One region of the Catenovulum sp. SX2 genome, then DNA from elsewhere that is predicted to be linked to it. Evidence: predicted binding sites of a transcription regulator. Region 1 holds the regulator's gene; each other region holds the start of a gene.
What was found. The regulator sigma-54, encoded in region 1, starts transcription at its own class of promoters, with help from an activator protein. The targets are predictions, from matches to a motif close to GTTGGCACGNNNNTNGNNT.
Positions count from the first base shown of each region.

Region 2: a site for sigma-54 is predicted at 1,537-1,555, ahead of flgA (flagellar basal body P-ring formation chaperone FlgA). Genes of this name have one in related genera too.
Region 3: a site for sigma-54 is predicted at 1,942-1,960, ahead of ACMZOO_RS04120 (nitrate reductase). Genes of this name have one in related genera too.
Region 4: a site for sigma-54 is predicted at 1,760-1,778, ahead of ACMZOO_RS11350 (PEP-CTERM sorting domain-containing protein). Genes of this name have one in related genera too.

Region 1 is NZ_CP182493.1:2,465,503-2,469,432, reverse strand. It holds gene lptA (lipopolysaccharide transport periplasmic protein LptA) at 1-168, shown strand, start outside; gene lptB (LPS export ABC transporter ATP-binding protein) at 168-893, shown strand; gene ACMZOO_RS10340 (RNA polymerase factor sigma-54) at 909-2,414, shown strand; gene hpf (ribosome hibernation promoting factor) at 2,444-2,731, shown strand; gene ptsN (PTS IIA-like nitrogen regulatory protein PtsN) at 2,731-3,177, shown strand; gene rapZ (RNase adapter RapZ) at 3,181-3,930, shown strand, end outside.
Region 2 is NZ_CP182493.1:3,503,035-3,506,964, reverse strand. It holds gene ACMZOO_RS14715 (CheR family methyltransferase) at 1-547, opposite strand, end outside; gene ACMZOO_RS14710 (chemotaxis protein CheV) at 563-1,486, opposite strand; gene flgA (flagellar basal body P-ring formation chaperone FlgA) at 1,693-2,382, shown strand; gene flgM (flagellar biosynthesis anti-sigma factor FlgM) at 2,459-2,788, shown strand; gene flgN (flagellar export chaperone FlgN) at 2,790-3,215, shown strand; gene ACMZOO_RS14690 (FlgO family outer membrane protein) at 3,904-3,930, opposite strand, start outside.
Region 3 is NZ_CP182493.1:997,831-1,001,760, reverse strand. It holds gene ACMZOO_RS04130 (ABC transporter ATP-binding protein) at 1-201, shown strand, start outside; partial or broken gene ACMZOO_RS04125 (FAD-dependent oxidoreductase) at 292-1,737, shown strand; gene ACMZOO_RS04120 (nitrate reductase) at 2,067-3,930, shown strand, end outside.
Region 4 is NZ_CP182493.1:2,715,346-2,719,275, forward strand. It holds gene ACMZOO_RS11340 (ElyC/SanA/YdcF family protein) at 10-798, shown strand; gene ACMZOO_RS11345 (patatin-like phospholipase family protein) at 810-1,652, shown strand; gene ACMZOO_RS11350 (PEP-CTERM sorting domain-containing protein) at 1,841-2,551, shown strand; gene ACMZOO_RS11355 (PEP-CTERM/exosortase system-associated acyltransferase) at 2,627-3,535, shown strand; gene ACMZOO_RS11360 (ThiF family adenylyltransferase) at 3,645-3,930, shown strand, end outside.

The DNA.
Region 1 (3,930 bases):
CGTATTTTAACCTTGTCTGGCAATGCCAATATCTCACAGCAAAATAGCCAGGTCAGTGGTGATGTTATCGAATATGACTTAGTCGCACAAAAACTTGTCGCTTCCGGCAATAATCAAAAAGGGCAAAAAGTCCGTACTGTGTTAACACCAAAAAGTGGTGACAATTAATGCCGAAGTTAATCGCAACCAACTTAGCTAAAGCCTATAAAAAACGCCAAGTGGTTAAAAATGTTTCTCTGCAGGTTGAATCCGGCAGCATAGTTGGTTTATTGGGGCCAAACGGCGCTGGTAAAACCACTACCTTCTACATGATAGTCGGATTAGTGGAAAATGACGCTGGGCAAATTCTATTAGACGACAAAGACATGACCTACTTTCCAATGCACGAAAGAGCCCGTGCAGGTGTTGGTTATTTACCACAAGAATCGTCTATATTTAGAAAGTTAACGGTCACACAAAATATTTATTCTATTTTAGAAATGCGACCTGAGCTTACCAAAAGCGAAAAACAAGCTAAACTTGAAGAGCTACTTGAAGAATTTCATATCACCCACATAAGAGATAGTCAGGGCATGGCATTATCCGGTGGTGAAAGAAGACGGGTAGAAATCGCCAGAGCGCTAGCGGCCGATCCAAAATTTATCTTATTGGACGAGCCATTTGCCGGGGTAGATCCTATATCCGTTATTGATATAAAAAGAATTATCACCCATCTTAGAGATAGGGGTTTAGGTGTACTAATAACAGACCATAATGTGCGTGAAACGCTCGATGTTTGTGAAAAAGCCTATATCGTTAGCCAAGGACAGTTAATTGCCTCTGGTGCACCCAACGATGTGCTGAATAACAAACAAGTACGTAACGTGTATTTAGGTGAACAATTTAAACTATAACGAATCGTCTAATTAATGAAACAAACTATTCAGTTAAAATTTGGTCAGCATTTAACTATGACCCCGCAGTTGCAACAAGCTATTCGATTGTTGCAATTGTCATCGCTTGATCTTCAGCAAGAGATCCAAGAAGCGCTTGATAGCAACCCTTTGTTGGAATCTGAAGAAAACCGCGAGGACTTCGAATCATTAGACGCGTTAAACGAAGCTAAACAACAAAAAGAAGAAAAAAACGGCAAAGATAATACCGAATCAAACGAAGATGCAGTGCCCGACAGCCGTGACGAACTATCACGCGAAGATATTCGCGAAGATTTAGCGACCGACAGCACTTGGGATGACCACTTTACCCAAGGTACTGGAACTGGCTCAGGTGGTGCAGCCCCTGACGATGATATGGTTTACCAAGGTGAAACCATAACGTCAATTCGTGACCATTTATTATGGCAAATGGATTTAACGCCATTTTCACCAGTCGACAGAGCTATCGCCATAGCCATTATTGATGCAGTCGACGACTCAGGTTATTTAACTGTTAGTGTTGAAGACATAATTGAAAGTTTAGGCATAGAAAGCGAAGAAATAGACGATTTAGTTGAAGTTGAAGAAGTAGAAGCAGTACTTAAACGCATTCAACTCTTTGATCCAGTTGGTGCTGCGGCCAGAGATACCAAAGAGTGTTTGCTCGTACAACTGAATCAATTTTCAGCAGATACGCCCTATTTAGCCGAAACCAAAAAAGTAATTAAAAATTATATCGAACTTTTAGGTAATAGAGACTACCGAACTTTAGCAAGGAAGACTAAACTAAAAGAAGACGAGCTAAAAGAAGTGATGAAACTCATCCACAGCTTAAACCCAAGACCGGGTAACGCTGTGGTTGCAGAAGAAGCTCAATATATAGTGCCAGATGTGGCAGTTAAAAAAATTAAAGACGATTGGATAGTTGAATTAAATCCAGACAGCATGCCAAAACTCAAGATAAATGCAGAATATGCAGCTATGAGTAAAACAGCACGCAATACGTCGGATTCACAATTTATCCGTTCGCATATGCAAGAAGCAAAATGGTTTATAAAAAGCCTTGAAAGTCGTAACGAAACTTTGTTAAAAGTAGCAAGGTGTATCGTAAAACAACAACAAGGTTTTTTTGAGTACGGTGATGAAGCCATGAAACCTATGGTGTTAAATGATGTTGCCGAAGAAGTTGAAATGCATGAGTCGACCATATCTAGGGTAACGACACAAAAATATATGCACACACCACGTGGTATATTTGAATTGAAATACTTCTTCTCAAGTCATGTCAGCACTGAAAATGGTGGGGAATGTTCATCAACCGCAATACGCGCTTTGATTAAAAAACTGATTTCTGCTGAAAATACAGCAAAACCGTTAAGTGATAGCAAGATTGCAGAATTGTTAGCGGATCAAGGTATTATGGTTGCTAGACGCACCATAGCTAAATACCGAGAGTCGTTGTCAATTCCGCCGTCAAACCAACGTAAGAGCCTTCTTTAGAAGGCATAAACCAAAAAAGGAAAGAGCCTATGCAAATCAATTTAACTGGTCGTCATGTTGATATTACTGACTCACTAAGAGATTACGTCGACAACAAGTTTGCAAAGCTTGAGCGTCATTTTGATCACATCAATAACGTGTATGTTATCCTCAACGTTGAAAAGCTAAATCAAGTAGCAGAAGCAACGCTGCATTTAAACGGTGGTGAAGTATTTGCCAACGCCGAGCATACGGATATGTATGCCGCAATAGATTCCTTGATAGACAAGCTGGATCGCCAAGTCATCAAGCATAAAGAGAAAATGAAACGCCATTAATGGACATTCAATCTTTTTTATCCAAAGACTGCACTGAATGTGCAGTCTCTGTTTCTAGCAAAAAACGAATTATTGAGCACATAGGTCAAATAGCTGCACAGCATATTAGCGAAATGACCGAACAAGAAATTACCGCAGCTTTGCTCAATCGAGAAAGATTAGGTAGTACAGGTATAGGTAATGGTATCGCCCTCCCTCATGGCCGCTTAGCCAATACAACTAAAGCGTTAGCCGTATTAATTACCACAGCAGAAGCTATTGATTATGACGCGATAGACAACCAGCCGGTTAATGTTTTTTTTGCTCTGTTGGTACCAGAAAACCAATGCAACGAACACTTAAAATCATTAGCAGCTGTTGCACAAAAACTTTCGGATAAAAGTATTTTAAAACGCTTAAGATCAGCGCAAACTAATCAGGAACTTTTTCAAGCTATTACGGAATAAACTATGTTACAACTTGTCATACTGTCAGGTCGTTCGGGTTCAGGTAAATCGACCGCACTTGATCAACTTGAAGATGCAGGTTTTTATTGTGTCGATAATATTCCAATTCAGTTATTGCCGTTTTTACCAGATGCATTAAAAGGCAAATATAGCCGTATCGCGCTTAACTTAGATATTCGTAACATATCCGACTGGCAACAAGATTTAAGCAACATCATTACCCAACTGAAAGGCGTCGCTGACGTTGTTGTTGTGTATATGGATTCAAGCAATCAAACTTTATTAAAACGTTATTCTGAAACACGCCGTGTTCACCCACTTTCTTTGATGCAAGCAGGATTAAGTTTAGAAGAAGCAATCGTTGAAGAAGGTGAACTGTTACGGCCAATTCGTGAAATGAGCGACTTGTTTATCGATACCAGCGAGCTGAGCATTCACGATTTAAATAAAATTATCACCAATAAAGTGTTAAACAAAAAAGCGGGTCATTTAAGGTTAGTCTTTCAGTCATTCGGTTTTAAATTTGGTATACCAACAGATGCAGACTACGTTTTTGATGCACGTTTTTTACCTAATCCACATTGGGACGAAAGTTTGCGGCCACTGACAGGTTTAGATAAACCAGTACAAGACTTTTTAAAACAACACGAAGAAGTACAAGCTTTTATCGACAAAATTTGCAGTTGTATTGAAGACTGGCTGCCGATGTTAGAACAAAACAATCGTAGTTATGTAACAGTGGCAATTGGCTGT
Region 2 (3,930 bases), 1.0 Mb from region 1:
CAGCTTCAGCGCACGGCTCAAAAAATTGCTGTTTACGCTGTGGCGATAAACCTCTAGCCAACGCCAACGAGTCGTACACACCACTTTTACAGATATCCAGCATAGACGGCGAAATGTCTGTACCTAATATATTGACTCGTGCGCCCATACGTTTCTTTTGTTGATATTCCAAAGCTGTCATAGCAATAGAGTATGGTTCTTGACCTGAAGACGAAGCCGCAGACCAGACTTTGATACCACCAGCTTTACCGTCGTATTGAGGGAAGATATCTTTAACTAAAACTTCAAATGGGTAAGAATCTCTAAACCAAAGAGTTTCATTAGTTGTCATGGCATCAACAACAGCAGCACGCAATTGTCGCTCTGTTATATTCATCGCACGGTTAACTATTTCACCTAAACTGTCCGCTTTATACTTGGACAATAAAGGTGATAATCGGCTTTTGACTAAATACTGCTTATTTGTACCCAGCACAATGCCACATTGATGCTCAAGAAAAGTACAAAATTTATTGTAGTCGTCAGTTCCAATGGTTTTATCTAACACAGAGTATTCCTAATCTTAAACATTCAACCATTTTTGTACCGCACCAGCCAATTCGTCTGGATTAAATTTGGCAATGAAGTCATCAGCGCCCACTTTATCAACCATAGCGTGGTTAAACACCCCACTCAAAGAAGTATGCAAAATAACATGTAGATTTTTAAGTTTTGGATTATTTTTAATTTCCGCAGTTAAGGTATAACCATCCATTTCTGGCATTTCAATGTCAGAAATTAATAAAGCTACTTTGTCAGTTACATCGCCGGTTTCTTGGGCTAACTCATTTAATTTAATTAATGCATCTTTACCGTTTATGGCTAGCTGCATATCAATGCCCAAGCCTTCCAACGCACGTTTTACTTGGTTACGCGCAACCGACGAGTCATCGGCAATAAACAATACTTTGTTAGTGTAATCTTTGGTGACAGGGTTTGATTCCAACACCTCTTTACTGACTTCGGCATCAATTGGCATGATTTCATGGAGGATTTTTTCTACATCTAAAATCTCGACCAACTCTTTATCAACTTCGGTAACCGCGGTTAGATAACTATAGCGACCAGCACCTTTTGGTGGTGGCATAATTGATTCCCAATTAATATTGATAATTCGCTCAACCGAAGAAACCAAAAAGCCTTGCACCGAACGGTTGTACTCAGCAATTACAATAAAACAATCTTCAGTATTTTGAATTGCTCGGCCACCTGTTGCCATACCTAAATCAATCACTGAAATAGTTTGGCCACGAATATGCGCAACACCACGTATATATTTATTTCGTTTTGGTAGCGAAGTCAGTTTTGGACACTGTAGTACTTCCCGAACTTTAAACACATTAATACCAAACCTTTGTTGGCCTTGTAATTTAAACAGTAAAAGCTCTAGCCTGTTTTGACCAACCAGTTGTGTTCTTTGATTTACGGAATCTAGTACTCCGGCCATTTTTATCTCCAGATTTAAATAGAGTAGATAGCAGTATTGCCTCTATCAGTTTCGGCACAATGTTTGCCTAACTTAACCCTAAAAGCAGAAAAAGTTACCAAATCAACAAATATTTGACAGATATTAGATTCATTTATAACGCTTTTTTCAAATTAAGCATAGTCGAATATTTAAAAAGTGGAACTTAAATTAGTTAGGTAAATATTATGAAGTTAACTACCCATTTATTGTGCTATTTATTCAGTATAATGTCTTTTACGTCAATGGCGAATGTCTATGATAAAAAACACATTGAGTCGCTTGCTGAAGAGCATGCACTGTCTATTTATCCGGCTGAAGCCGATGAGCAACTTGAGGCGTTTGCATCACCCATTGATAGTAGATTAACCATTAGACCTTGTGATAGTGAAATTACCGCACAAGTACCCAACTTTAACAGCTACTCAAAAAATATGACTGTACGTATTCGTTGTGAGGGTGACGACGGTTGGGGGTTATATGTGCCAGTTCAAGTCAAAATTATGACGCCTGTGATTGTCGCGGAAACTTATATCGAATCTGGGCAAACCATCACACAACAAGACTTAAAAGTGGCAATGATTGAAAAGAATCGTTCAAGAAATGGCTTTATTGCCGATATAAAAAGCATAGTAGGCAGCAAAGCAAAAAGGCAAATTCGCTCGGGAGAGGCTATAATTAGCAAAAATATTTGTTTTGTCTGCCAAGGAGAACTGGTTACAATAGAAGCGGTATCTAACAACTTGAGTGTTAAAACAACCGGCGTCGCCCTGTCTGATGGCAGTTATGGTGATACTGTGAGTGTAAAAAACCGTAGTTCTAACCGGGTCATTCAAGGACGGGTCAGCTCTGTATCAGAAGTGCAGATTTTTTTATAAAACTAGCTATTAATTGCTAAAGTTTTTAAACTTATGGCCGATACAGATAGTGAAGTTAAATTTTTAGGTAAAGATCATGGCTATCAATGTAAACAATCTGAACAATAATCAGGTTGGTAAAGCAGCGGCAGAGGCGCAACAAAAAGCGCAACAAGGCCAGCAAACAGCCAACCAAACAAACACTCAAGCTGCGCAAACAGGTGCGCCGCGTCAAGACTCTGTGTCGCTTACTCAAACAGCACAGAACTTGAATAATTTAACCAAAAAGGCTAACGATGCCTCAGGGTTTGATCAAGAAAAAGTGGACAAGTTAAAAAAAGCAATCGCTTCTGGCGAATACAAAGTGAATGCAGAGAAATTAGCTGCTAACATTATTGCAAGTGAAGGTAAACTTTTCGGTTTATAAGATGACAACAAACGCGGTTGATTTATTACAGCAACAACAAGATAACCTAAACCAGTTAATGGGTTTATTGGATAGTGAGCTGTCTGCGTTTAAAAATCGCCAAGCCGATGAAGTTTACCAAATCGCGCAAAACAAAAACGAGTTAATCAACCAAATCCAGCAGATTGATAAATCAATTGCCGAACTGGCTGATTTAGACCATTTAAAAACTCAAGATGATTTTGCTGCTAAAGTTGAGCAAATAGAAACGACTCTAGCACAAGTAAAAAGCAAAAATGCCGTTAATGAACGTGTTATTCGCACTAGCCTTAACAATGTGCAACGCTTAAAACAATCCATCCTCGCGTTAAAAAATTCCGACGCTATGACTTACGATAAACAAGGTCAGGCAAAAACCCAAACCTTGGGTAAAGGTATTAAAGCTTAGTTCTTTCGTAGAATAGTTCCCCCCGCACTCTGGTATACTCCGCTTTTGAAAAAAACTCGCTACTCGTCTGGTGGAAAATGAGCCCATTTGAAGCATAATTTTATAAACTCGCTTGCCTTCTATCTCCATATAACTTTTGAGAGGTAATTCATCCATGAAGGACCACTCCTGTCGTCATCCCTGAATTCACCTCATCAAACTGCGAAGCGGTGCTTCGGTTTCGATTCGCCCTTATCTTTTGAAGTTTTATAAATTAGCATTCAAACAGGCTCATATCAGGCGTTTGAGTTGCTGTTGTTTTTGATTACAACCGCCACTTATTTAGCGTCTGCATAAAAGCAGCACAAAGCAATATAAATGTTTAGAGAGATGGTTGGGGTTGTGTTTCTCAAAACTTCCAATCGGTAGGGATACCGTTTGAGAGCGGGCCATGGATGGCCTTGAAGCGCTTTTGAGAAATTCATCGCAAGCAGCTCGATTTTCTCAGCCACAATTACGCAGCGCCCTGGCAAAGCTATGCTCTAGTATTTTCGCTATTTTTGCACCGCTTGTGCAGCGCTCAACCCACCAACACAAACTCTAATATAACTTGGTGTTTAATTCTCGATCGATTAATAGATTAACTAGGAGTTATTTGCGAGTAACCCCTATGATTGGAAACTCGCAAAACCAAAGTAAGAGGTGCAACTTACTCCTTCACCAACTTAATGCCATC
Region 3 (3,930 bases), 1.5 Mb from region 1:
AATGGTCCGGCTGCAACAGTTGGGGAAATTCTAAAAATTGACTTAGAAAGACCACGTGAGCGTTTAGCTTTAGCTGATAATCCACAATACAACCATTATCGCCATGAAGTATTAACTTTCTTATATGAAAAACAAAAGAAAGTTGAAAGTGTTGCAACTAAAAAAGCCACTACAGAGAAAAAAGGTAAAGAAGTGGCATAGTTCCTGCTAAACTTCTCCTATCACTGTGGGTAATAAAAAGCCGCTTTGTCGGCTTTTTTGCTTTTTATAAGCAGGTTGGAGGAGAGTATTTTGACAACTCAACAAACTTCTAAACAACGTGTCGTTATTGTTGGTAACGGCATGGTTGGTCATCATTTTGTCGATCAATTAGTTAATCAAACTGAACAAGAATATGAAATTTTCGTATTGTCAGCTGAGCCAAGATTAGCGTACGACCGAGTGCATTTATCTGAGTATTTTGCCGGTAAAAGTGCCGAAGATTTATCTTTAACATCAGAAGCTTACTACAAATCTGTCGGTGTGAATTTTTTCACAAACAGTAAAGTAACCAATATAGATAAAAGCAATAAAAAGGTTACTACCGAACAAGGTATGGTGCTTGAATACGACAAATTAATTTTAGCCACTGGCTCTTTCCCTTTTGTTCCTCCAATTCCGGGTAAAGAGCGCGAAAACTGTTTTGTTTACCGCACAATTGAAGATTTAGATGACATTAAAGCCGCAGCGGAAAAATGCAAAGTCGGTTTAGTTGTTGGTGGTGGTTTGCTCGGTTTAGAAGCAGCTAATGCACTAAAACAGTTAGGCTTAAAAACCCACGTAATAGAATTTGCACCTCAGTTAATGCCAACCCAAATAGATATTGGTGGTGGCCGTGCACTTAAAGCTAAAATTGAAGAGCTAGGTGTAGAAGTACACACTGAAAAAGCTACCAAACAAATCGTTGATGGTGATACTTGTGTGCATAAACTTGAATTTGCCGACGGCTCTATTTTAGAAACTGACTTAGTATTGTTTTCTGCTGGTATTCGCCCGCAAGACCAACTAGCACGTGACTTTGACATTCAAATTGGTGAGCGTGGTGGTATTGTTATCAATGACAATTGTCAAACGTCAGAGCCAGACATTTACGCAATTGGTGAATGTGCTTTATGGCAAAACCGTATTTTTGGTTTAGTTTCACCTGGTTATACTATGGCGCGAGCGGCAGTATCACATATTATCGGCGGCGATTTCACTTTTGCCGGTGCGGATATGAGCACCAAATTGAAATTAATGGGTGTTGCCGTTGGCTCAATTGGTGATGCACATGCGCGTACGCCAAATTCAGTGACCTTCTGTTATGAAAACCCTGCAGAGGGCATATATAAGAAAGTGGTAACGGATGCTGAGCAGAAGCACCTTATTGGTGCAGTGTTAATTGGCGATACTTCTGAATATGACAATTTACTCCAATATCACCTGCAACAGCTAGAGCTGGAAGACACCCCAGAATCGCTTATTGTACCTATGTTGCAAGGCGAGCCGGTTAACCCTGCACTCAATATGGCTGATTCTAGCTTCGTCTGTTTATGTAACATGGTTACTAAAGGCACAATTGCGGAAGCTGTGCGCGACGGTTGTGATACAGTTGAGGCGATTAAAGCTAAAACACGTGCAAGTTCAAGCTGTGGTACCTGTGTGGGCATGGTACAAAACGTAATTGACCTCGAACTCGCCAACCTAGCAGTTGAGGTATAAGGTTTTGGCCTTTATTTGAGGCTGATGCTAATAATGAGCAATGGACGCAGCCTAGGCTGCGTTTTTATTTGGTAAAAACAGTTAAGATTAGCGTCTCTTTTTGGTGCACGCGCATTTTAAAACACCATATTACAAATACCAGTTTAATGCTCATAAAAGTGAATTTGAATTAAAATCCTTTTAAATCATGTAGTTATTAAAGTTGGTATAGGTGTTGCATTTTATAACTTGTTCCCGAAGGCGGGCAGTCATGAAGAACCTATTCTTGAGTGTTTATGTTAAGAATTCCAATGGCGGAATCTTAACCAAATTTAGGTAAGAATTTGATGAACGAAACAGCAGTAAGATTGAAACAAACCACTTGTCCGTATTGTGGTGTTGGATGCGGCATCGACGTTAAAGTTGATGGGCAGACGCTAACTCAAGTGACAGGTTCTTCAGAACATCCCGCCAATTATGGGCGTTTATGTGTTAAAGGCTCATCCGTATTAGAAACGAATGATGTATCAGGGCGATTACTGCAGCCTATGATAGGGGATTCACAAGTTTCTTGGGATGAAGCAATTAACCATGTTGCGAGTGGCTTCAATAAAGTTATTGAAGAATTCGGTCCACAAGCAGTCGCGTTTTATGTGTCTGGTCAATTATTGACTGAAGACTATTATGTCGCGAACAAATTGATGAAAGGTTATATCGGCAGTGCCAATATAGATACTAACTCTCGTTTATGTATGTCGTCAGCTGTAGCTGGTTATAAACGTGCGTTCGGCTCAGATACTGTTCCGTGTAACTATGAAGATTTAGAAGATACAGATTTATTGGTTTTAACAGGCTCCAACGCCGCTTGGACACACCCAGCGCTGTTCCAACGTATGGAAAGAGCCAAAATGTTAAACCCAGATATGAAAGTTGTGGTGATTGATCCTCGCCAAAGTGCAACCACAGAGTTGGCTGACTTACATATCGCAATTAAACCAGGTAGCGATGTTGCCTTGTTTAACGGTTTATTAAACTACTTACATCAACACGATTGTATTGATCAAAATTATGTAAATAGTTTTACCGAAGGTTTTGATACAGCACTAGCTAATAGCCAACAATGGACTATTGAGCGTGTGGCTGAATATTGTGATTTGCCAATTGAGCAAGTGACAACTTATTACCAGTGGTTTGCGAAAAGCCCAACTGCAATTACTTTTTATTGCATGGGGGTGAATCAATCATCACAAGGTACAGATAAATGTAACGCTATTATTAACTGTCATTTAGCCACTGGTAAAGTCGGTAAAAAAGGCAGTGGTCCATTCTCTATTACGGGGCAACCTAATGCTATGGGTGGCCGTGAAGTAGGTGGTTTAGCTAATATGCTAGCTGCTCATATGGACATTGAAAATCCACAACACCGTGAGTATGTGCAAACATTCTGGCGTTCTCCACGCATTGCAGATCAAACTGGCGCTAAAGCGGTTGATATGTTTGCTAAAGTGAAAAGTGGCGAAATTAAAGCCATTTGGATTATGGCGACTAACCCAGCTGTAAGTTTGCCAAACGGTAATGAAGTGGCACAAGCGTTAAAAGACTGTCCATTAGTTGTGGTTTCTGATTGTAATGAAAATACTGATACCTCTGAATGGGCGAATGTACGTTTACCAGCAACAGGTTGGTCAGAGAAAAACGGTACAGTAACCAATTCTGAGCGTCGAATTTCACGCCAACGTGGCATTATGCCACCATCTGGCCAAGCTAAACACGATTGGCAAATTATCAGTGAAGTGGCGCGAGCTATGGGTTTTGCTTCTGGCTTTAAATATACTCATCCAGCGGAAATTTTTGATGAACATGCGCGTTTATCTGGTTATGAAAATAACGGTAGCCGTGATTTTGATATCACAGGTTTAGCGGGTTTATCCGAAGCTGAATATGACAAATTACGTCCTGTTCAATGGCCGGTAAACCGTGAAAACCCGAATGGCTGTGCGCGTATGTTTGAAAACGGCCGTTTTTATACTAAATCGGGTAAAGCTCAGTTTATTACAACTGAAGCAAAAGCACCTGTTCAGCAAACTTGTAACGATTATCCATTTGTATGTAACTCAGGTCGAGTACGTGACCAATGGCATACTATGACACGTACAGGTAAAGCGGCTAAATTAACTGCGCACGTTTCTGAAGCATTTGTAGCAATTCACC
Region 4 (3,930 bases), 250 kb from region 1:
CTACACATAATGGGTTTGTTTTTTACACTCAAAAAGTTAATCGGCTGGCTTGTCTCGCCGCTTCCTGTGTCAATAACCTTTATGGTTATTGGATATTGGTTAATGTTCAATCCGAAAATTAAAATTAAGTGGTCAAAGATTTTCATTGGTTGTGGTTTAGCTCTTTTAACACTTTCTTCATTACCTATTGTGTCACACAGTTTGATAAAACCTATAGAGTTTAGTGTAAAAAAGTTTGACGATTCCTCGACAAAATTGGTGGACAACATTGTGGTCTTGGGATGTTACAGCACTGAAGATGAAGCTCTTCCACAAATAGCAAATATTCATGAGTGTTCATTATACCGAATAGTGGAAGCTTTTCGGTTAAGTAAAGTTTATCCAAATGCTGCCGTTATACTATCTGGCTGGGACAGTGGTGAAAACAGAATCTATAGCCATCCAGAGTACTTAGCTAATTATCTGATTAAATTGGGGCTGGAACGAGAAAGAATATTATTGTCGGTCGGAAATAACGACACCAAAGATGAAGCTGTAGCACTTGCGCAATATATGCATGATAAAAAGAATCTAGTTGTGAGCTCGGCCAGTCATTTTAAACGAATAAACAAAATATTTGCTCAGCAAAAACTTGATTTTACCGCTGTTCCTACCGAATATTTAACTAAAGATGAAGTTCAATGGCACTGGCATTTGGTATTACCTCAAGCAAACGCTTTATATACGAGTCAGCGGGCTTGGTATGAATATCTAGGTAATACTTGGGAGTCACTAAAACTTATGTTCGCCAGTAGCTAAATGAGAGAAATATGGATAACCAAAAACAAATTAAAATAGTTCCTGTTTTTTCTGGTGGGGGAACCCGACTGGCAGCGCATATAGGAATCTTACAAGCTCTAAAAGAATTGAAGATATCTTTCGATTGTCTAGTCGGTGTGTCTGGCGGCAGCATAATCGCCTCGCTTTATTGCTCAGGCATGTCAATTAATGAGATCAAACAGCTGGCTTTAGATACAGATTTTCGCAAATTTAGAGGCTACAGTTTAATACGTTTACTAAAAGATGGCGGCCTTAGTTCTGGAGATAAATTTGAAAAATGGATGGATAAGCAGCTAGGTGGCAAAACCTTTGCCGATTTACCACACAATCTCAATATTTTAGCGACAGATGTAAATGGTGGCGGTCCAGTGGTGTTTAATCGAGTTAACACACCAAATTTGAAAGTTTCAAAAGCAGTGCGCTTTTCTATGTCGATACCATTGGTTTTTAGTTTTCAAAAGTTCGACAACTATATACTGACAGATGGTGCAATTTTATCTGAAGATGCTTTATTTAATGATTGGGCTGGAGATGGTACGCCAACCATATGTTTTAGGCTGAAAAGTCAGCCGATAAAAAAAGAGCTGCAAGCACAAAGTATCTTCCCACTAAAACGATATGTTTTGATGTTAGTACGTACCTTTATGACAGCTGTTTCGCGAGAATATGTTCAAGCAAACCATTGGCATAGCACTATAATTGTTGATACGGGAAGTATTTCCCCGGTTGATTTTACCATTTCAAATGAACAAAAAGAGGAGTTGTTTAAAGCTGGATATTTAACCGCTTTGTCAATTATCCCCAAAAAATTAGTGCAGCCAGTCGCAAATTAGTGACGTTTGACTTGTGTTCAGTCAAGTTTTTTTACATTATAAAGGCATGTAGCGAAACCTAGAATGTAATGCTGTATAAAGTTATTGTTATTAAAGGTTTTTTGTTTTTTGGAATAGTATTTGCTTCTATAGTTTCATATAGAAGGTAGGCTGTTTTTAAACAACAAAGTTTTTAAGTTAGGTGAAATATGAAAACACTTTTTTCTGCCGTTAAAGTTATGGCTATGCTTGGCGCTTTAGTGAGTGGGCAAGCTCTAGCAACACCTATTGATATCGAATGGAACGGTACTGCATATCAAGGTGATGGTTCTGCTCCTACCCATTTAGAGGGTATTTCTGGAGTTGAAACATTTGAATTTGATGGTGATATCTCAGGAAACGCGATCGTTGATTTATTTTACGATGAAAGTGATTCGAGCGTTAGCGACACAGGTGACTATGGTTTTGGGACCAGCTGGGAAGGTTTATTTCCACAGCAACATGGCGATTGGTACTTGGAAGTTGATTTTTCTACATTAGCTTCAGGTAGTATTTGGCTTGAATTAAAGAGCAGTTGGTTTGCATTCGATTTTATATCTGGCGATACCTCGCTTTTGATTGACGAGAATTTGTTCTCTATGGATATCACTGAAGTTAATCTGTTAGCTGGTGATGGTGACGATTTCTTGTACTCCGGTGATGTTGCTAATTTGAATTTAGCTTTAGACCCTTTTGGTTTCGCGGGTAAAAAAGTGACTTTTGAGTTGTTTCAAGCTGCGTCAAATGATGGTGGGTCATCAGTTTATGAAGGCAACGCTTTGTTATCATTTAACGTGACAGAAGTACCTGAGCCAAGCACCATAGCTCTATTTTCTTTTGTATTGTTATTGTTAAACCGCGTTCGAATGAATAGAAAGTAACTTTCAACGATTTTGTAGGATTTAATTTTAAAACCTAAGCTATACTAAGTTGTATAGCTTGGGGAGAGAGAATTTATGAGGGCATTACGCAAACTAGCTGAAAAGCCGATAGTCGGACCTGTTGTAAAAGCAGCGATGCGTTATTTTGCCGATCGTGAGGTGGATTCTATATCATCTCACTTTTCACAATTTTTACAGCCGGTGTTGGCTTATTCTGACGAACTTAAACAAGACACCTATAAAGTTCGTTATAACGTGTATTGTGATGAACTCCACTTCTTAGAAGAAAACCAAATTGGTCTAGAGACAGATCATTTCGATAGTCATTCACTTCATTGTGCGATTAAACATAAGCAGACAAACGCCTATGCTGGCACAGTTAGATTGGTCTGCTCATCGAGTCCTAAAGAAAAATTGCCAATTGAAGAGTTTTGTCTTAACTCCATTAATGACGATGAAATTCACCCTAGTGATTTTAGCCGAGATAAAATTTGTGAAATTTCACGTTTAGCTATACCAGCTCAGTTCCGTCGTCGTAATGCCGATAAGTTTGCCGGTGCTGCGACAGGTGCGATTAATGAATCTTCGTATTCTGAAGATGAGTTACGTTGTTTCCCATTTATTGCTGTAGGTTTGTATATGTCTTGTGCGTCACTTGCACATCACTCTGGCATAAAACACTGTTTTGTGATGATGGAGCCTAGATTGGCTCGTAGCCTACGTTTTGTTGGGATTCCATTTAAACAAATTGGTCCAACGGTAGAATACCATGGGAAAAGAGCACCTTATTATATTAGTAATAAAATTTTAATGGACAGCTTAAGTCCTGGTTTCAAAAAATTGATGTATAAAATTGAGGATGATTTAGAAGGTCAGTTTTTGGCTGCTAGGAACGGCGGAGGCTTGAGGCACACGCCCTTGAATAAAGCGAGTCAAGCAAATAGCTTTGTCTCTACCTCTGGTGAGAGTCTGTTTAAGTTATAAATCATCAACTAATCTCAGGGTTTAACTGGAGTCATTACCTTGGGGTTAGTCGACACTTCCCTTCCATATTATCCATAAGCTTTATATATCCTTAATTCAAGGGTTATCTATGTTTGATTATATGAATGCTTTTTCGCGCAATATCGGTTGGTTAACCACTGCTGAACAAGCTCAATTAAAAAATAAAAGAGTAGCAACCGCTGGTGCCGGCGGAGTTGGCAGCGAACACATAGTAACGCTTGCTCGTTTAGGTATCGGAAAATTTAATATCTCTGATTTTGATGAATACGAGGTGCATAACTTCAACCGCCAAGCGGGCGCATTTATGTCAACCGTAGGGCAACCTAAAGTGGAAGTGATGGAAAAAATCGCTTTAGATATCAATCCTGAGTTAG